DNA from 3 places in the Delftia sp. NA_296.1 genome. Region 2 is predicted to be linked to each of the others. Evidence: predicted binding sites of a transcription regulator. Region 2 holds the regulator's gene; each other region holds the start of a gene.
The links. The regulator FNR, encoded in region 2, switches genes on or off when oxygen is low (the NO sensors DNR and NnrR bind a similar motif). The targets are predictions, from matches to a motif close to TTGATNNNNATCAA.
Positions count from the first base shown of each region.

Region 1 (6,693 bases), 110 kb from region 2:
TCGCAAGAGGCACTGCCGCCCGTGGCGCAGTTGCTGGTCGAACACCTGTGCGAACCCTGATCCCCATGCTTGCCTTCAAACCCATCCCCCCGGCCCCTCTGCCAGAGCAGGCCGTTGTACGGACCTGGGACATCTTCTGCCAGGTCATAGACAACTTTGGCGACATCGGCGTGTGCTGGCGCGCGGCGGCCGACCTGGCCTCACGCGGCCAGCGCGTGCGGCTGTGGATGGACGACGCCAGCGCCCTGGCCTGGATGGCTCCCCGGCCGCACCCGGCCGGACTCAGCGTCCATGACTGGCCCACGCGGGCGCAGGATGTCCCGCAGGCCGTGGGCGATGTGGTCATCGAGGCCTTCGGCTGCGAGATCCCGCCGCCCTTTCTGGCGGCCATCGCGCGCCGGTCACCGCTGTGGATCAACCTGGAGTACCTGTCGGCCGAGGACTATGTGGAGCGCTGCCACCGCCTGCCCTCGCCGCTGATGTCGGGGCCGGCTGCGGGGTTGACGCGCTGGTTCTTCTACCCGGGCTTCACGGCCGCCACGGGCGGCCTGCTGCGCGAGCCGGACCTGGCCGCGCGCCAGGCAGCTTTTGCTTCCGAGGGCCGGCAGGCCTGGCGCACACGCCACGGCATAGGCACCGGCGATTGCGCCATCTCGCTGTTCTGCTACGAGCCCCCTGCCCTGCCTCAATGGCTGGCCCAACTGCATGCAGCGCCCCCTGCGCCGCAGGCCACGCATTTGCTGGTGACCCCGGGACGCGCAGCCGCCGCCGTGCAACAGGCCATGGCCAGCGTGCCCGCCACGGAACAAGGCGCGGTGACCCGGCATGCGCTGCAGCCCTGCCCCCAACCTCAGTTCGATGAAATGCTCTGGGCCTGCGACCTGAACCTGGTGCGTGGCGAGGATTCGCTGGTACGCGCACTGTGGGCGGGCCAGCCGCTGGTCTGGCACATCTATCCCCAGCACGACGACGCCCATCACGACAAGCTCGACGCCTTTCTTGACTGGCTGCAGGCACCAGCCAGCCTGCGCGCCTTCCACCATGCCTGGAACGGTCTGGCACCGGCAAGCACGTTGCCCGCAATCACGCCTGCGCTGCTGCAGCAATGGCAGGAATGCGTGCAGGCGGCACGCTCGCGGCTGCTGCAACAGACCCCATTGATTGAGCAGCTACAAGCTTTCGTGACCGAAAAAAGCTAGAATGCACGTTTTGCCTCCCTGGAGGCGCCGCTGCGGGCGACCGCCAGCCGGCCGCCATCGACCAACCAGGGTTGCACCCGCCGCGGAACTGCGGCAGGCGCACCGTCCCAGCGACTTCGCTTGCCTGCCCTGTTGAGCGGCTCAACCTCAGCCAAGCAAGCTATGAAAATCGCTCAAGAAATCCGCGCCGGCAACGTGATCATGCACGGCAAGGACCCGATGATCGTCCTGAAGACCGAATACGCTCGCGGTGGCCGCGGCGCCGCCACCGTCCGCATGAAGCTCAAGTCCCTGCTGGGCAACATGGGCACCGAAGTCGTCTTCAAGGCCGACGACAAGATCGACAACGTGATCCTGGACAAGAAGGAGTGCACCTACTCCTACTTCGCCGATCCGATGTACGTGTGGATGGATGCCGACTTCAACCAGTACGAAGTGGAAGCCACCAACATGGGTGACGCCATCAACTACCTGGAAGACGGCATGGAAGCCGAAGTCGTGTTCTACGACGGCAAGGCCATCTCCTGCGAGCTGCCCACTTCCGTGGAACGCGAAATCACCTGGACCGAACCCGCCGTCAAGGGCGACACATCGGGCAAGGTGCTCAAGCCTGCCAAGATTGCCACCGGCTTCGAAGTGCCCGTGCCCCTGTTCGTGAGCCAGGGCGACAAGATCGAAATCGACACCCGCACTGGCGAGTACCGCAAGCGCGTCTAAACAACGCTTGCAGTTCCCTCTGCGAAGCCCCTGGCAGTCTCTGCCAGGGGCTTTTTCTTTGGCGGCATGCCGCACGATCAACAAAATTTAACCCGGGTTTAATTGACTTGATATTTTTACCCGGCTAATATCTGCGCCATGACTACCAAATCCAGCGCAGCGGCCACCGAGCCCGCCCCCAGCTACACCATCTTCCAGGGCCATGGCCGTCTGCTCCAGGGGGACAGGCCTGCCGTCCTGCAGTTCCTGCAAAGCCATGAACAACAGGCGCAGGGCAGTGGATCGGCACCGCCGTTGTGGGTTTTCGACGACCACAGCGGCATGCGGCTGGACCTGGACTGGCGCAGCGAGCTGGCCTCAGCGCCTGCCCCCGCCGAAGCCGCCGCGCCCCGCAGCGTGGGCCGCCCCAAGCTGGGCGTGGTGGCGCGCGAGGTGACCTTGCTGCCGCGCCACTGGGAATGGCTCAACCGCCAGCCCGGCGGCGCCTCCGGCGCACTGCGCAGGCTGATCGAGGAGGCGCGCGGCAAGCACGCCGCACAGGATGCCGTGCGCGCCGCCACCGAAGCCGCCTACCGCTTCATGAGCGAGATGGCGGGCGACCTGCCCCATTTCGAGGACGCCAGCCGCGCCCTGTTTGCACGCCAGGCCGAAGCCTTTGCACGGCACACCGCCGCCTGGCCCGAGGATGTGCGAAGCTATCTGCAGCAACTGGGCGGCCCCGTATGGGCGGGCTCACCTGCGGCGCCAGCCCAGGACTGAAGACCTGACCCGGCCCGACCTCACTGCTTTTCTCGTCGCATTACCAGACACAACATGACGAAACCAACCGAACCCCTGCCCCAGGCCGCCGCGCCTGCCGCATCCAGCCACGGCGGGCCGCCCATTGCCGGCAGCCAGCCGCTGTGGCGCACCTTTCTGGTGTTCCTGGGCCCCATGGTGCTGGCCAACATCCTGCAATCGCTGTCGGGCACCATCAACAGCGTCTTCATCGGCCAGATGCTGGGCGTGCAGGCGCTGGCCGCCGTCGCGGCCTTTTTTCCGGTGATGTTCCTCTTCATCGCCTTCGTGATCGGCCTGGGCGCGGGCTCCTCGGTGCTGATCGGCCAGGCCTACGGCGCGCGCATGCATGACAAGCTGCGCGCGATTGCGGGCACGGCCATGTGCATAGGACTGCTGTTCGGCGCCATCGTGGCCCTGTTCGGCGGGCTGTTCACCGAGCCGCTGATGCGGTTGCTGGGCACGCCACCCGACATCATGGAGCAGGCCACGCTGTACTCGCGCATCGTGCTGCTGGGCATGCCGGGGCTATTCGTGTTCCTGCTGGCCACCTCGCTGCTGCGCGGCGTGGGCGACACGGTCTCGCCCATGCTGGCGCTGCTGATCTCCACGGGCACGGGCCTGGCCTGCACCCCGGCGCTGATCGCGGGCTGGGCCGGCCTGCCGCGCCTGGGCGTGGCCAGCGCGGGCGTGTCCATGATCCTGGGCTTCACACTGGCGCTGGCCTGGCTGGGCTGGCGGCTGCGCCGCATCGGCAGCCCGCTGGCTCCCAATGCCGCGCTGTGGAAGGCGATGCGCATTGACAGGACCCTGCTCAAGAGCATCCTGCGCGTGGGCATTCCCACGGGCGTGCAGATGATTGCCTCGTCCATGGCCGGGCTGGTCGTCGTGTCGCTGGTCAACGGCTTCGGCTCCAGCGCCACGGCCGCCTATGGCGCGGTCAACCAGATCAACTCGTTTGCGCAGTTTCCCGTGATCTCGGTCGCCATCACGGCCTCCATCCTCGGAGCCCAGGCCATCGGCGCGGGACGCAGCGAGCGCCTGGGAGCCATCACGGCCACAGCCATCCGCATGAACCTGGCATTGGGCGCCGCACTGGCCCTGATCGGCAGCCTGTTCGCACGGCCGCTGCTGGGCATGTTCATCACCGACGAGCAGGTGCTGGTGCTGGCCATCGAGCTGCTGTACATCGTGCTGTGGAGCGGCCTGCTGCTGGGCTGCTTCATCGCACTGTCGTCCATCATGCGTGCCAGCGGCGATGTGGTCATTCCCACGGCCATCACCATCACGGTGCTCGCCGTGCTGGAGCTGCCCATGGCCTGGTGGCTGAGCCGCGGCTTCGGGCTGATGGGGATCTGGATGGCGCTTCCGCTGTCCTACACCCTGACGCTGTGCCTGCAGACCGCCTACTACAAGCTGGTCTGGAAGAAGCGCCCCATCCGCCGCATGGTGTAAGGCATGCGCCAGGCAAAACAGGCTTCCCGAGGGAAGCCTGTTTTTTTGGGAGTGGGCAAGGCGTCAGGCGTTCAGGTCCAGCACCACGCGCCCTTCGATCTTGCCTTCATGCATGCGCGCGAAGATGTCGTTGATGTTCTCCAGCCGGTCTGTGGACACGGTGGCCTTGACCTTGCCCATGGCCGCGAAGTCCAGAGACTCCTGCAGGTCCAGCCGCGTGCCCACGATGGAGCCGCGCACGGTCACGCCGCTGAGCACCATGTTGAAGATGGGCAGCGGGAAGCTGCCGGGCGGCAGGCCGTTGAGCGATACCGTGCCGCCGCGCCGCACCATGCCCAGCGCCTGCTCGAAGGCCTTGGGCGATACCGCCGTCACCAGGGCGCCGTGTGCGCTGCCAATCTCCTTTTTCAGGTAGGCCGCAGGGTCCGTGGTCATGGCGTTGACCGTGACCTGGGCGCCCAGGCGCCGGGCCAGCGCCAGCTTGTCGTCATCCACATCCACCGCCGCCACATTCAGCCCCATGGCCTTGGCGTACTGCACGGCCATGTGGCCCAGGCCGCCGATGCCCGAGATCACCACCCAGTTGCCGGGTTTGGTGTCGGTGACCTTCAGGCCCTTGTAGACGGTGACGCCCGCGCACAGCACGGGAGCGATCTCGATCAGGTCCACGCTGCCCGGCAGCAGGCCCACGAAGTTGGCATCGGCCAGCGCGTACTGCGCAAAGCCGCCGTTGACGGAGTAGCCGGTGTTCTTTTGCTGCTCGCACAGCGTCTCCCAGCCGCCCAGGCAATGCTCGCAATGGCCGCAGGCCGTGTAGAGCCATGGAATGCCGACGCGGTCGCCCTCCTTCACATGGGTGACACCTGCACCCACGGCGGCCACATAGCCCACGCCTTCGTGGCCGGGAATGAAAGGCGGATTGGGCTTGACGGGCCAGTCGCCCTGCGCCGCGTGCAAATCGGTATGGCAGACGCCGCAGGCCTCGATCTTCACCAGCACATGGCCGGGATCGGGCCTGGGCACCGGGACTTCCTCGATGGTGAGCGGCTTGCCAAACTCCCGCACCACGGCGGCCTTCATGGTCCTGTTCATTCGCGCCATCCTTTCTTTGCGTCAAAGTAGGTACAGCATTTCAGCGAAGCGACCTGAACGCCTTGATCAAAATCAGGCCTTGGACCATCAAGGACAAAAAAAGCGGGCAAGGAAAACCTTGCCCGCTTTTCAGGGATGCGAATGCAGGCCTTACACGGGCTGGCCCACCAGGTCGTGGCCCTGCGTGCCCACGATGCGCGCCTTCACGAAGTCGCCCACCTTGTAGGTCTTGCTGGCCTTCTCGGGCGGCAGCAGATGCACCAGGCCATCGATCTCAGGCGCATCGGCATAGCTGCGGCCCACGCCACCCTTCTTACCCAGGCCCACGGACTTGTCCACCAGCACCTGCATGGTCTGGCCCACGCGCTTTTGCAGGCGCGCAGTGGAAACCTCTTCAGCCACGGCCATGAAGCGCGCACGGCGCTCCTCACGCACTTCCAGGGGCAGCATGCCGGGAATCTCGTTGGCGGCAGCGCCTTCGACCGGGCTGTAGGCAAAGCAGCCCGCGCGGTCGATCTGCGCCTCGCGCAGGAACTGCAGCAGGTGCTCGAACTCCTGCTCCGTCTCGCCGGGGAAGCCCGCGATGAAGGTGGAGCGGATCACCAGATCCGGGCAGATCTCACGCCAGCGCTGAAGGCGCTCCAGGTTCCTCTCGCCGTTGGCGGGGCGCTTCATGCGCTTCAAGACATCGGGATGGCTGTGCTGGAAGGGAACGTCCAGATAGGGCAGCACGCGGCCCGTGGCCATGAACGGAATGATCTCGTCCACGCTGGGGTACGGGTAGACATAGTGCAGGCGCACCCAGGCGCCATAGGGCTCGGCGATCTCGGCCAGCGTCTGCACCAGTTCGAGCATGCGCGTCTTCACCGGCTTGCCGTCCCAGAAGCCCGTGCGGTACTTCACATCCACGCCATAGGCCGAGGTGTCCTGGCTGATCACCAGCAGCTCCTTGACGCCGCCCTCGAACAGCGCACGCGCCTCCTTGAGCACATCGCCCACCGGACGCGAAACCAGATCGCCGCGCATGGAAGGGATGATGCAGAAGGTGCAGCGGTGGTTGCAGCCCTCGGAAATCTTCAGGTAGGCGTAGTGCCTGGGCGTGAGCTTGATGCCCGCCTCGCCAAAGGCGCCCGGCACCAGGTCGATGAAGGGATCGTGCGGCTTGGGCAGATGGGTGTGGACGGCGTTCATCACCTCCTGCGTGGCGTGCGGCCCGGTCACGGCCAGCACGCTGGGATGCACTTCCTGGATCAGGTTGCCGCCATCCTTGCCCGCCTTGGCACCCAGGCAGCCCGTGACGATGACCTTGCCGTTCTCGGCCAGCGCCTCGCCAATGGTGTCCAGGCTCTCGCGCACGGCGTCATCGATGAAGCCGCAGGTGTTGACGATCACCAGGTCAGCGCCCTCGAAGGTCTTGGAGGTCTGGTAGCCCTCGGCGCTGAGCTGGGTAAGG
Region 1 is NZ_JBQZGF010000003.1:292,881-299,573, reverse strand. Features, by position in the region: gene ACUTR7_RS09275 (LysR family transcriptional regulator) at 1-60, shown strand, start outside; gene earP (elongation factor P maturation arginine rhamnosyltransferase EarP) at 66-1,199, shown strand; gene efp (elongation factor P) at 1,362-1,916, shown strand; gene ACUTR7_RS09260 (DUF2239 family protein) at 2,055-2,675, shown strand; gene ACUTR7_RS09255 (MATE family efflux transporter) at 2,730-4,148, shown strand; gene adhP (alcohol dehydrogenase AdhP) at 4,212-5,240, opposite strand; gene rimO (30S ribosomal protein S12 methylthiotransferase RimO) at 5,391-6,693, opposite strand, start outside.
Region 1: a site for FNR is predicted at 5,303-5,316, ahead of adhP (alcohol dehydrogenase AdhP). Genes of this name have one in related genera too.

Region 2 (6,693 bases):
CTGGCCTCAGCTGTTGCTCAACGGCACCAGAGGCTGGGCTTGTAGATCAGGTCCATCCACAGCGCCCATACGGCCACGCCCACCAGCATCAGGCCGGCCAGGCGCGTGCCCCATTCGGCGCGCAGGCCGTTCAGGCGCTGCCGGCCCAGCCGCCACAGCCAGGGGCCGGCCACCAGCCACAGCCCGCTGCCCACGCCAAAGGCCGCCATGGCCAGCGCGCCCTGCAACGGGCCGCCGCTGAGCGCGGCGACCAGCACGGCCGAATACAGCAGTCCGCAAGGCATGAGCGCCCAGGCATAGCCTGCCGCCAGCGTGCCGCCCGGCGCCGACACCCAGGGCTGCACGCGCCGCCAGGCAGCGCGGCCGGCAGACTCCAGCCAGGCGGGCTGGCGGGCCTGCACCATCATGGCCAGGCCCCAGGCCATCACGGCGACATGGGTCAGTGTCCAGAACGGCTGCAGCGCCGTGGTCTGGCTGGTGAGCCAGGACAGGCTCTCCATGGCCAGGGCCGAGGCAGCGCCCAGGCTGGCATAGCCGGCCAGACGGCCGCCGTGGAACAGCGCCGTGCGCAGCCACAGCCGGCTTTGCAATCCATGCACGGCCACCACCTGCGAGCCGCCGCCCTGCCCCGCCCCGCCCGTGACCACGCCGCAGGGCGCAGCGCACATGGCAAGGCAATGGGGCCCGCCGACGAGCCCCATGATCAAAGCGGTCCAGAGCAGCGACAACAGCATGGGGCCTAGATGATCCTCGAAAACCGCGCCCGGTTCTTGTCCGCCTGCAGATATCGGTCAAACAGCATGGCCACGCCGCGCACGAAGTACCAGCCCATGGGCGTGACCTGGAATCCCTCGTCGCTGATCTGCACCAGGCCCTTGACCTGCAGGTCCTCCAGGGCCGCCATCTCGGGCGCGAAGTACTCGCGAAAGCCCAGCAGCCAGGCCTGCTCCATGGGCTCGAACAGCACGGCGCCCTGGCACATGATGGCCATGATGACGGCGCGGCGCACCAGGTCGTCGCGCGACAGCGCCAGGCCCCGCACCACGGGCAGGTGGCTGGCGTCGATGGCGTCGTAGTACTCCTCCAGCGTCTTGGCGTTCTGGCTGTAGCTGGCGCCCACCTTGCCGATGGCCGACACGCCCAGCGCAATCAGGTCGCAGTCGGGCTGGGTGCTGTAGCCCTGGAAGTTGCGGTGCAGCCGGCCCTGGCGCTTGGCCACGGCCAGCGAGTCCTCCGGCAGGGCGAAGTGGTCCATGCCCACATAGACATAGCCACCGTCCATGAACGCGGCGATGGAACGCGACAGCATGGCCAGCTTGTCGGCCCCCTGGGGCAGATCCTCGGCCGCAATGCGCCGCTGCGGCTTGAAGCGCTCGGGCAGGTGGGCATAGGCATAGAGCGCGATGCGGTCGGGCCGCAGCGCGTTGACCTGGGCCAGCGTGCGCTCGAAGGATTCGGGCGTCTGCTTGGGCAGGCCGTAGATCAGGTCCACGTTGATGGAGGCAAAGCCCAGCTGCCGCGCGGCCGCCACCAGCTCGAACACCTGCTCTGCCGGCTGCACGCGGTGCACGGCGATCTGCACCTGCTCGTCGAAGTCCTGCACGCCGAAGCTCAGGCGGTTGAAGCCCAGCTCCTTGAGCACGGCCAGGCGCTCGACGCTGACGGTGCGCGGATCGACCTCGATGGAGTACTCGCCACCCGGCTCCAGCTTGAAATGCTCGCGCAACAGGCCCATCAGCGTGCGCAGCTCGTCGTCGGAGAAGAAGGTGGGCGTGCCGCCGCCCAGGTGCAGCTGGCTGACGGTCTGGCCCTTGCCGCAATGGGCCGTGTGCAAGGCCATCTCGCGCGCCAGGTAGTCCAGGTAGACGGCGGCGCGATCGTGGTGGCGCGTCACGATCTTGTTGCAGGCGCAGTAGTAGCAAAGCGACTCGCAAAAGGGCACGTGCACATACAGCGACAAAGGCATGGCACGCGCTGCGGTACTCGATTTGCGTTGTTGCAGCGCCAGGATATAGTCCTCTGCACCAAAGGCCTCGACAAAGCGGTCGGCGGTAGGGAACGAGGTGTATCGGGGCCCCGGTACGTCAAAGCGACGCAGCAGCTCTGGGGTGACAGCGGTCATGGGTTTTTTCCTCTAATACCTCGACTGTGCCGCAGCACATCGGTCATGTCCTTGACTCATATCAAGAGTTGTTTGAGGGACTGCTGCGACAATTTGATCCAACTCATCGCAATCCACGAGGTCACCGCCGGCACGCTGTGTGCCGCTGATGTTTATCACTCCATGAACCTTCAGACCATCAAAGCCTCCTGCTCCAACTGCAACCTGCGCGAACTGTGCATGCCCATGGGCCTGGATGCCGAGCAGATGCAGCGCATCGACGACATCGTGGCCACGCGCCGCAAGGTCAAGCGCGGAGGCCTGCTGTTTCGCAACGGCGAGACATTCACCTCGCTGTACGCCATCCGCACCGGCTTCTTCAAGACCTGCGTGGCCACCGAGGACGGACGCGACCAGGTCACAGGCTTTCAGATGGCCGGCGAGATCATCGGCCTGGACGGCATCGTCAACGACCACCACACCTGCGATGCCGTCGCGCTGGAAGACGCCGAAGTCTGCGTCATGCCCTTCGACAAGCTGGAAGACCTGTCGCGCGAGGTCACGGCCCTGCAAAACCATGTGCACAAGGTCATGAGCCGCGAGATCGTGCGCGAGCACGGCGTGATGCTGCTGCTGGGCAGCATGCGCGCCGAGGAGCGCCTGGCCGCCTTCGTGCTCAACCTGGTGCAGCGCCTGCATGCGCGGGGCTTTTCCAAGTCCGAACTGGTACTGCGCATGACGCGCGAGGAAATCGGCAGCTACCTGGGCCTGAAGCTGGAGACGGTGAGCCGCACCTTCTCCAAGTTCGCGGACGACAACATCATCGAGGTGCGCCAGCGCCATCTGCGCATCCTGGACACGGAGGCGCTCAAGCGCATCGTCAACAGCCAGCAGTGCCAGTGAGGCTGCAAGGGCAGTAAGCATTCATCCGCCAATGAACAAGGCCCGCTGTCGCGGGCCTTGTTCATTGCGGCGGGCTCTCGATCAGTCCCGCCCCAGCCCCTGCATGGCCAGGTCCGGGTCGGGCTCGGAGACCACGCCGTCATTGAGATCACGGGCCGAGCGGCCCAGCATGGTGGTCATCAGGCTGGAGAGCATGGTCACGCCCCAGAAGGCGAAGAAGGCCAGCGTGTAAATGCCCTGGCGCGACCAGCCCAGGTCGCCGAGCCAATGCAGCTCCAGCGGGTCCACAAAGGCAAAAACCAGCATCTCCATCACGGCGGCTGCCAGAAAGGCAGGCCAGGCAATCCACATCCAGCGTTGGGCCAACATCAGCGATCTCCTTGTGCTGTCGAGGGGTCGACTTCATTGTGCGCCGCGCCAACGCATGGCGCCAAGCCCCGCAGCGCCCTGCACGCCTGTAGGAAACCCTCACCCGTCGCGCATGCCGGAGATGCGATCCGCCATGCAAAAAGGCCGCGACTGCGGCCTCTTGCAGGGGTGCACGGCGATCAGCGGTCCGTGGGGTGATCGTGCGCGGGCGTGGCCGCATGGTTGCGGCCGGTGACGGCGGGCGCCATGCTCTTGGGCACTTCGCGCACGCCATCGGCACGCTCGTTGATCGTGATGCCGTTGCGGTAGTAGTCGGGATCGATCACGGGATCGGCGCCGTTGATGGCGATGATGGCCGTGATCACGGCAGCGACCACCACGGCCGCCGGGCCGGCCACCACCAGCCAGACATGGCCGAACTTCCACCAGGGCTTGCCGGCGTCGGGGTGCGAGGGAGCCTGCGCGGGCGCGGACACTGCGGGACTGGAAGACATGGGAAACCTCTTTCTTTCAGGCGGCAGGCGCGGACCGTGCCGCGCCTGCCAGGAACATCACCGGGGCACCAGGAAGACGGCCTTTTCGGACGCGCGTCCCGCGCCCGAATGCACGGCATCGATATCGAAGAATACGGTGTGCGAGCCCGGCTCGGCCGAACCGTAGGGAATCTGCAGGCGCGCCGCAATGCCGCGCGTCTCGGCCGGGCCGACCTCGACTTCCTGCTCGGACGCCAGCTCCAGCCCATCGAGGCCATGGGCGCTGATGCGGTAGCGCTGGGCCTGCTCGGTGGCATTCATGATCTGCAGGCGGTAGACATTCTCCAGCTTGCCGCCCGCCACGATGCGCGACAGCGAGGCGCGGTCGCGGATCACGTCCACCTTGACCGACTGGCGCAGCGCCAGGCTCACGATCATGGCCACGCTCAAGCCGATCAGCACGGCCGAGTAGATCAGCACGCGCGGACGGAAGATGCGGCGCAGCACCTGGGCACGCCGCCACAGGCCGGCCATGGCGTTCTGCGTGGTCAGGCGGATCAGGCCGCGCGGGTACTCCATCTTGTCCATGATGGAATTGCAGGCGTCTATGCACAGGCCGCAGCCAATGCATTCGTATTGCAGACCGTTGCGGATGTCGATGCCCACGGGGCAGACCTGCACGCACATCTTGCAGTCGATGCAGTCGCCCAGGCCCTGGGCCTTGTAGTCCACCTTCTTGGTGCGCGGTGCACGCGGCTCGCCCCGGCCCGTGTCGTAGCTGACGATCATGGTGTCCCGGTCGAACATGGCGCTCTGAAAGCGCGCATAGGGACACATGTACTTGCAGACCTGCTCGCGCATGTAGCCCGCGTTGCCATAGGTGGCAAAGCCGTAGAACAGCACCCAGAACATCTGCCAGCTGCCCTGCAGCGCCAGCAGCTCGCCGCCCAGCTCGCGGATGGGCACGAAGTAGCCCACGAAGGTGAAGCCGGTCCACAGCGCAATGGCGATCCACAGCAACTGCTTGAGCGACTTCTTCCAGGCCTTCTCGAAGGTCCAGCCGTTCTTGTCCAGCCGCATGCGCGCGCTGCGGTCGCCTTCGACCTTGCGCTCCACCCACATGAAGATCTCGGTGTAGACCGTCTGCGGGCACGAGAAGCCGCACCACAGGCGCCCGGCCACGGCCGTGAACAGGAACAATGCCAGCGCCGAGATGATCAGCAGGCCAGCCAGGTAGATGAAGTCCTGCGGGTACAGCACCAGCCCGAAGAGATAGAAGCGCCGCGTTCCGAGGTCGAACAGCACCATCTGGCGCTGGCCCCACTCCAGCCAGGGCAGGCCGTAGAAAACCAGTTGGGTGAGAAACACCAGGGCCCATCGCCAGCGTGCGAAGACACCGCTGATGGAGCGCGGGTAGACCTTCTTTTCCGACTCGAACATCGACACCAGCTCGCCCGGATCAGGCGTGGCCGGCGTGATCGGAATGACTTTGCGGGGAGGCTTCCCGGTGTCATCCCCGCTCTCGGGCTTCATGGTGGGTTCCTTTGTTTTTTTGAAATATCTGAAAACTCAAAACGCAAAAAGGCGGCGCCGCAGCGCCGCCCCTGTGCTTACTGACGGACTGCGCCGTCTTTGTGCGACATGCCCCAGACATAGGAAGCAAGCACCGCGATCTGCGCCTCGGTCAGCTTGTCCTTCTGGGCAGGCATCTCGTTGTGCTTGCCGTTGTTGATCATGGCCGTGATGGCGGCCTCGCCCCAGCCGTGCAGCCAGATGTCATCGGTCAGGTTGGGCGCGCCCAGAGCCTGGTTGCCCTTGCCGTCCATGCCGTGGCAGGCTGCGCAGGCCGTGAACTTGGACTTGCCCAGCGAGGCCTTGAGCGAGTCGTGCGGGCTGCCCGACAGGCTCAGCACATAGTGCGAGAGGTTGCGCACATCGTCGGGCGTGCCGACGGCAGCGGCCATGGGCGGCATGATGCCGATGCGGCCACCCGTGATGGTTTCCCTGATCTTCTCGGGCGTGCCGCCATGCAGCCAGTCGCCATCGGTCAGGTTGGGGAAGCTCTTGCCGCCGCGTGCATCCGAGCCGTGGCACTGTGCGCAGTTGTTCATGAACAGGCGCTCGCCGATGGCCATGGCCTGGGGATCCTTGGCCATGTCTTCGGTGCTCATGCTCGTGAACTTGGCGTACAGCGGCTCCAGGTCCGCGCGGGCCTTGGCCATCTCGTTTTCATAGGCGCCCAGCTGCGTCCAGCCCAGCTTGCCCGCGAACGAGCCCAGGCCCGGATAGGCCGCCAGGTAGGCGAAGCCGAACACCGAGGTGATGATGAACAGCCACATCCACCACTTGGGCATGGGGTTGTTCAGCTCGCGCAGGTCCTCGTCCCAGACGTGGCCCGTGGTGTTGTCGGCCGAGGGGACCACCTTCTTGCGTGCGGTGAGATACAGCAGCAGCAGGCAGCCGATGATGCCGCCCAGCGTGATCGCCGTGACATAGATCGACCAGAAGTTGTTTACGAAATCGCTCATGGGAAGTTCTCGTTCTGGTGGAGGGACTCAGTCTTGCTCGAACGGCAGCTGGGCGGCCTCGTCGAAACGGGCCTGGTTGCGGCGGGCGAACGCCCACCACCAGATGCCGATGAAGCAGGCCAGCGAGGCCAGCGTGGCCACGATGCGCATGGTGGTGATGTCCATGTCGCTCTCCTTTACTTGACCGAACGGCCCAGGACCTGCAGGTAGGCGATGACGGCGTCCATTTCCGTCTTGCCCTTGACCTGCTCGGCAGCGCCGCTGATTTCCTCGTCGCTGTAGGGCACGCCCACCTTGCGCAGCGCGCTCATGTGCTGGG
Region 2 is NZ_JBQZGF010000003.1:179,593-186,285, reverse strand. Features, by position in the region: gene ACUTR7_RS08685 (sulfite exporter TauE/SafE family protein) at 18-734, opposite strand; gene hemN (oxygen-independent coproporphyrinogen III oxidase) at 740-2,122, opposite strand; gene fnr (fumarate/nitrate reduction transcriptional regulator Fnr) at 2,285-3,004, shown strand; gene ACUTR7_RS08670 (hypothetical protein) at 3,086-3,373, opposite strand; gene ACUTR7_RS08665 (FixH family protein) at 3,553-3,867, opposite strand; gene ccoG (cytochrome c oxidase accessory protein CcoG) at 3,925-5,379, opposite strand; gene ccoP (cytochrome-c oxidase, cbb3-type subunit III) at 5,457-6,374, opposite strand; gene ACUTR7_RS08650 (cbb3-type cytochrome oxidase subunit 3) at 6,402-6,539, opposite strand; gene ccoO (cytochrome-c oxidase, cbb3-type subunit II) at 6,551-6,693, opposite strand, start outside.

Region 3 (6,693 bases), on a different contig from region 2:
TCGTGGCGGGGGTGGAGAACACCTTGAAGTCCACGTCCTTCATGACTTCGGTCAGTTCGGTGAACTCGAGCTTGACGCGCAGGTCAGGCTTGTCCGAGCCGAAGCGGAAGGCCGCATCCTGGTACGTCATCATCGGGAACTCGCCCAGATCCACGTCCAGCTGGGTCTTGAAGACCTCGGTGATCATGCGCTGGAAGATGGCGCGGATTTCCTCTTCGTCCAGGAACGAGGTCTCGCAGTCGATCTGCGTGAACTCGGGCTGGCGGTCGGCGCGCAGGTCTTCGTCGCGGAAGCACTTGGTGATCTGGTAGTAGCGGTCGTAGCCGGCCACCATCAGCATCTGCTTGTACAGCTGGGGCGACTGCGGCAGGGCGAAGAACTCGCCATCGTGCACGCGGCTGGGCACCAGGTAGTCGCGCGCGCCTTCGGGCGTGCTCTTGCCCAGCATGGGCGTTTCGATGTCGATGAAGCCTTCCTTGTCCAGGAAGTTGCGCACCTGGATGGCCGTGCGGTAGCGCAGCATCATGTTGCGCTGCATGTAGGGGCGGCGCAGGTCCAGCACGCGGTTGGTCAGGCGCACGGTCTCGGACAGGTTCTCGTCGTCCAGCTGGAACGGGGGCGTGACCGAGGCGTTGAGCACGTTCAGCTCGTGGCACAGCACTTCGATCTGGCCGCTCTTGAGCTTGTCGTTGGTCGTGCCTTCGGGACGTGCGCGCACCAGGCCCTTGACCTGCACGCAGAACTCGTTGCGCAGGCCTTCGGCAGTCTTGAACATCTCGGCACGGTCGGGGTCGCAGACCACCTGCACATAGCCTTCGCGGTCACGCAGGTCGATGAAGATCACGCCGCCATGGTCGCGGCGACGGTTCACCCAGCCGCACAGGGTAACGGTTTCGCCCATCAGGGCTTCGGTCACTAGACCGCAGTAATGGGAGCGCATGGCCATGATGAAAAGCTTCCTGCGCCCGGGATGGGCGCGACAGTTTGTTATTTGGATTCCGCGGGCAGTGTGAGATCCGGAGGAGTCACCACGCCCATCGAAACAATGTACTTGAGCGCGGCATCCACGCTCATTTCCAGCTCGATGCAATCGCTCTTGCGAACGATGACGAAATAGCCGCCCGTCGGGTTCGGCGTTGTCGGCACGAAGACGCTCAGGTATTCGTCACGCAGATAGGCGGCGACCTCTCCGCTGGGCGAGCCGGTGACGAAAGCCACGGTCCAGACGCCTTCGCGCGGCCACTGCACCAGCACGGCGGTGCGAAACGCATTGCCACTGTCCGAGAAGACGGTATCGGACACCTGCTTGACGCTGGAATAGATGGAGCGCACCACGGGAATGCGGCTGACCACCGCATCGCCCCAGGAGACAAGCTTGCGGCCGATGAAGTTGCTGGCCGCAGCGCCAACCACCAGCAGGATCAGCAGCGTGAGCACCACGCCGAAGCCGGGAATGTGGAAACCCAGCAGCCGGTCCGGATGCCAGGCCTCGGGCAGGATGGCCAGCGTCTGGTCCAGCGTGCCGATGATCCAGTTGAGCACGCCCAGCGTGATCACCAGAGGAACAATCACCAGCAGGCCGGCGAACAGCCATTTGCGCAGAGCGGACATGAGAAATGCAAGCCTTGATTAATGGCCCGTGGAGGGTGCGGGAGCAGATGCGGGGGCCGCAGCAGGCGCAGTTGCCGCAGGTGCGGCAGATGTATCCGAGGCCTGGGTGTCTGCCGCTGGAGCCGGCGTGGCGGCGCTCTTGCTGCCGCTGTTCTTGAAGTCGGTCGCGTACCAGCCCGAGCCCTTGAGCTGGAAGCCGGCAGCCGTCAGCTGCTTGGAAAAGGCCTCGGCACCACAGGCCGGGCAGGTCGTCAGCGGAGCATCCGAGATTTTCCGCAGCACGTCCTTGGCATGACCGCAGGAGCCACACTTGTATGCATAAATAGGCATGGCGCTAATGCTTATACGAGAGAAGATGCAAAACTTTCGATTATAGGCATCCGCCCGATACTGCGGCTGCCTTGCCCCCAAAGGCCCAGGCCGGAGAGCCGCAAGCCGCATGCATCAGTCGGTACCTGATGGCCCGAAATGCAAAATGCCAGTCGCGCGGACTGGCATTCCATCAGGGCGGTGCCGGCCCCGCTGCCGGGGCGCCTGCCGCGTCCATGTTCAGCGCCGTGCCCGGCGCCGCTGCATCCCCATACCGGCCAGCATGACGGCAAGGCCCATCAGCACCAGGGCAGGCACCCCGGTGGCGGGGACCGGCTCCGGCGTCAATGCGGCAGCAACCACCAACTCCTGGTCACGCGAATTGTTGGCCGGCTCCGGGTCCGTGGTTCCACTGACCGCCGTCACCGTGGCTGTCAGGCTGCCCTGCGTGGTGGGCGTGAAGCTCACCGTGCAGGAAATGCGGGCACCCGAGGCCAGCGGCGCGCCAGTCGGCACCGCAGGCGTGCATGAGGTGCTGGCACCTGCCGGCAGCCCTGCGATGGAGCAATTGGCAAAGGCCGCCGCATTGGGGCCGGCATTCGTGCAGACGAACGATCCCTTCACGGGAACACCCACGTTGGCGGTGGCCGGCAGCGTGACGCTGGTGGCCTGCATGTCGGCCCGCTCCACGGGGTTGAAGGGGTGGGCCTTGGTGTTGTTGGCCGGCACCGGATCCACCGTGCTGCTGCTCGCCGTCACCAAGGCCGCGATGGTGCCCGTTGTGGTGGGCGTGAACTGCACTGTGCAGGCGATGCTGCCGCCCGATGCCAATGGCGAGGCCGTGGGCACGCTGGGCGTGCAGGACGTGGTCGCCCCGGCGGGCAGGCCGGAGATCACGCACGAAGCCGCCGTGGCCGCACTGGGGCCGGCATTGGTGCAGCTGAAACTGCCGGATACCGGCGCACCCACCGTCATGGTCAGGGGAAGCGAGATGGCGCTGGCCTGCATGTCGGCACGCTCCCCGGGGCTGTAGGGGCGCAAGATGGTGTTGTTGGCAGGCACCGGGTCCGGCGTGCCACTGCTGGCGGAGACCAGGGCCGTGAATGCCCCGCCCGCTGTGGGCGTGAAGCCCACCGTGCAGTCGATGCGGGCGCCCGAGGCCAGCGGCGATCCTGTAGGTACAGCGGGAGTGCAGGACACGGACGCGCCTGCCGGCAGGCCTGAAATGGCGCACGAGGCTGCCGCCGCAGGGCTGGGCCCCGCGTTGGTGCAGCTGAAGCTGCCGGATGCCGGCGTGCCCACCGCCATGGAGGCCGGCAGGGTCAGCTCCGTGGCCCTCATGTCCGCCGACTCCCCTGGGTTGTAGGGGAAGGACATCGCATTGTTGCTTGGAACCAGATCTGTCGTTGCACTGCCGGCCGTCACCAGTGCCGTGATGGCGCCCGTGACAGCAGGCGTGAAGCCTACCGTGCAGGCGATGCTGTCGCCTGCGGCCAGCGGCGATCCTGTAGGAACAGCGGGAGTGCAGGATACGGAAGCGCCTGCCGGCAGACCTGAAATGGCGCACGAGGCTGCCGCCGCAGTGCTGGGTCCCGCGTTGGTGCAGCTGAAGCTGCCGGATACCGGTGCTCCCACCGTCATGGACGGCGGAAGATCAACGCTGGCGGCCTGCATGTCGGCCGCTGGCGCAACCGCCAGCACAGCCAGTGTGGCCGGCTGGTTCAGGCCAATAAGACTGAGGTTGGAAGAACCGTTGGTGAAGCTGCCTGTCGCGGTCGGGCGCACGTCGAGGCTCACCTCGCAGAAGGCGGCGCCCTGGGCCAGGTCTCCGTTGGACACGGTCACGGTGCTGCCGCCTGCTGCAGCCTGCACGGTCGTGCCGGGGCAGGTGGTGCTGGCATTGCCCTCGACGACCAGTCCTGCAGGCAGGTTGTCGGTAAACGACCAGCCTTGCTTGCGCAGCAGATCGTTCGTATTGGTGATGGTCATAGTCAGCCGGGAGACCTGGCCGAGGTGGATGCTGGCAGGCGAGAAGGCCTTGTCCAGTTGCGGCGTCACGTCGATGATCTGCGCGTTGTCGATCGACGAATCGTTGCCCATGGAGCTGGTCTGGTCGTTGTGCAGAACAAACCCGACAGAGGCCCCGCTGAAGAGCAGTGCTCCCGGAGAAGTCACTGTCTGGGCCACAGCGGTCTGGGAGCCGGAAATACCGATAGGTGTTGTATTGAATGACTGTCCACCCACGCATGGATTGATCGCGGTCGTGGAGATGGGCAGTTCCGTACCAGCGTCATTGATCAGAGAAAAACGCAGCAGCGGGGCTGCAAATCCCGACGAGCAGAAGGTCGCCACCACATCGGTACGGGCCGTGAGGAATCTGCTGCTGGCACTTTGTGCAATATTGGTGGCGGTACGAAAGGCAATTGCGCCAGCAGGAAAGGTCCCATTCGCTGTAAGCATTGCCATGACGTGATTGTTGCGTGCAGCCGCCGCACTCTGGCCCTGATAGCGCCCGACGACCTCGGCCATCTGCTGCAGGCTGTTCCAGTTGCCTTGGACAGCGCACGCCGCAATCATGGCCGCAGAATCCGGATTCTGGTTGAATGAGGTGACTATGCCATTGCACTGGTTGGCACTCATCCGGTACAGCGGGTCGGCGGTATACATCTGCCCCGCAGGGGCCGCGCCTTTGTAGAGCAGCAGGTCCCGCCCCTCCGTGGTGATGGGGGGTGTCTGCGGGTTTTCGAAATCCTCGCTCCAGACAATGACCGGCGCGACTGGGATTCTCGGCGCAGCCATTGCCACCTGGCCGCACAGGGCTGGCACAAGCAAGGCGCCGCCAAGCCAACTCCATCGGAACCGGACGCCGGCAACAGGCCGCAGCTTCAGCCGGCGAGCCCTCGCAATCAGTTTGAGTGTTTTCATGACGGTGCTTCCTCCCAAGCGTTTGCTATTCGGAGGTCCGCCGTACTGTCACGACCTGTGCTTCACACCACCCAAGTCAGCATTCCGGGACCTCCACAATCCCAGCCGCCGACTATATAGTTAATAACTATTGATGATTGTCATCAATTGTTTTTGCAAATGATGGTGTGACGGCGCTTACCTTTCGGGGCTGAATTCAAGAATGTCTGCGCTGCGATTGGCCAGCCACTGCGGTGCCAGTGACCCGGCCAACATCCCCGTCACAGCCGCCAGCAGTCCCGCCAATTGCTGCGGAAATGCCTCGTGCAAAGCCGGCGTGGCCATGAAGACCACCCACACGCCAATGCCCAGTGCCACGGCGCAAATGGCGCCCTGCGTGGTGGCGCGCTTCCAGTACAGCCCGAAGACCAGGGGCACGAAGGCGCCGACCAGCGGCACCTGGTAGGCGCTGGAGACCAGCTCATAGATGGGCGTTCCTTCCATCTTGATCGAGTAGGCCAGCACGCAGATGCTGAAGACGAGCACGCTGATGCGCATGGCCAGCAGCATTTCCCGGTCGCTGGCCTGGGTGCGGAACTGGCGCCAGATGTTCTCGGTGAAGGTCACGCTGGGCGCCAGCAGCGTGGCCGAGGCACAGGACTTGATGGCCGACAGCAGCGCGCCGAAGAACAGCACCTGCATGACGAAGGGCATCTTGTCCATGACCAGGGTGGGCAGCACCTTCTGCGGGTCCTGCTTGAGCAGCTCCGCCGTCTCGCCGGGCATGATGATCAGCGCGCTGGCCACGAGGAACATGGGCACGAAGGCGAAGCAGATATAGGCCGAGCCACCGATGACGGTGCCGCGCGTGGCGGCCTTCTCGCTGTGGGCCGACATCACGCGCTGGAACACGTCCTGCTGGGGAATGGAGCCCAGCATCATGGTGATGGCCGCGCCAAAGAAGAAGAGGATTTCATGCCAGCTGGGCTCGGGCCAGAACTGGAACAGATCGCGGCTCACGGCCAGGTCGATGACCTTGCCGGCACCGCCAGCCATGTCGCTGGCAAACCAGGCCAGCACCACCAGGCCGACGACCAGGATGATCATCTGCAGGAAGTCCGTCACCGCCACCGACCACATGCCGCCGAACAGCGTATAGGCCAGGATGGACACCACACCGATGGCCATGCCCATGGAAATGCTGACCGTGCCGCCCGACAGCAGGTTGAACACCAGGCCCAGGGCCGTGACCTGGGCCGAGACCCAGCCCAGGTAGCTGAGCATGATGATCAGCGAGCAGACGATCTCGATGGACCGGCCATAGCGGTGGCGGTAGTAGTCGCTGATGGTCAGCAGCGTCATGCGGTAGAGCTTGCCCGCGAAGAACAGGCCCACCAGGATCAGGCACATGCCCGCGCCGAACGGGTCTTCGACCACGCCGCGCAGGCCGCCCTCGATGAACTTGGCGGGCACGCCGAGCACGATCTCCGAGCCGAACCACGTGGCAAACGTGGTGGTGATGATCATGTACATGGGCAGATGGCGCCCGGCAATTGCGAAGTCGGCCGTGTTCTTGACCCGCCTGGCCGCCCACAGGCCGATGGCGATGGTCACGAACAGGTAGGCGATCACCATAGAGAGCAGCACGCTGGCACTCCTGTTTCAAAGTGGGAAAAGGGAGAGGTCCGGAAACCCGTCAGTGTTCTCAGTACCAGCGCAGCCGCACCACCAGTTGCAGCAGGATCAGCGCGATGACAAAGCCGATGCCGGCGCTGACGATGGCCTGCAACAGGCGGTTGGTGAGCTTTTGCTGCTGCAGCAGCTCCTTGAGCAGTTCGTCGTGCTCGCCGGAGTTGCGCGTGAGCCGGC
Region 3 is NZ_JBQZGF010000010.1:67,667-74,359, reverse strand. Features, by position in the region: gene aspS (aspartate--tRNA ligase) at 1-946, opposite strand, end outside; gene ACUTR7_RS22765 (DUF502 domain-containing protein) at 988-1,611, opposite strand; gene ACUTR7_RS22760 (FmdB family zinc ribbon protein) at 1,630-1,941, opposite strand; gene ACUTR7_RS22755 (DUF7933 domain-containing protein) at 2,161-4,845, opposite strand; gene ACUTR7_RS22750 (sodium:solute symporter family protein) at 5,023-6,471, opposite strand; gene ubiB (ubiquinone biosynthesis regulatory protein kinase UbiB) at 6,530-6,693, opposite strand, start outside.
Region 3: a site for FNR is predicted at 4,976-4,989, ahead of ACUTR7_RS22755 (DUF7933 domain-containing protein). Genes of this name have one in related genera too.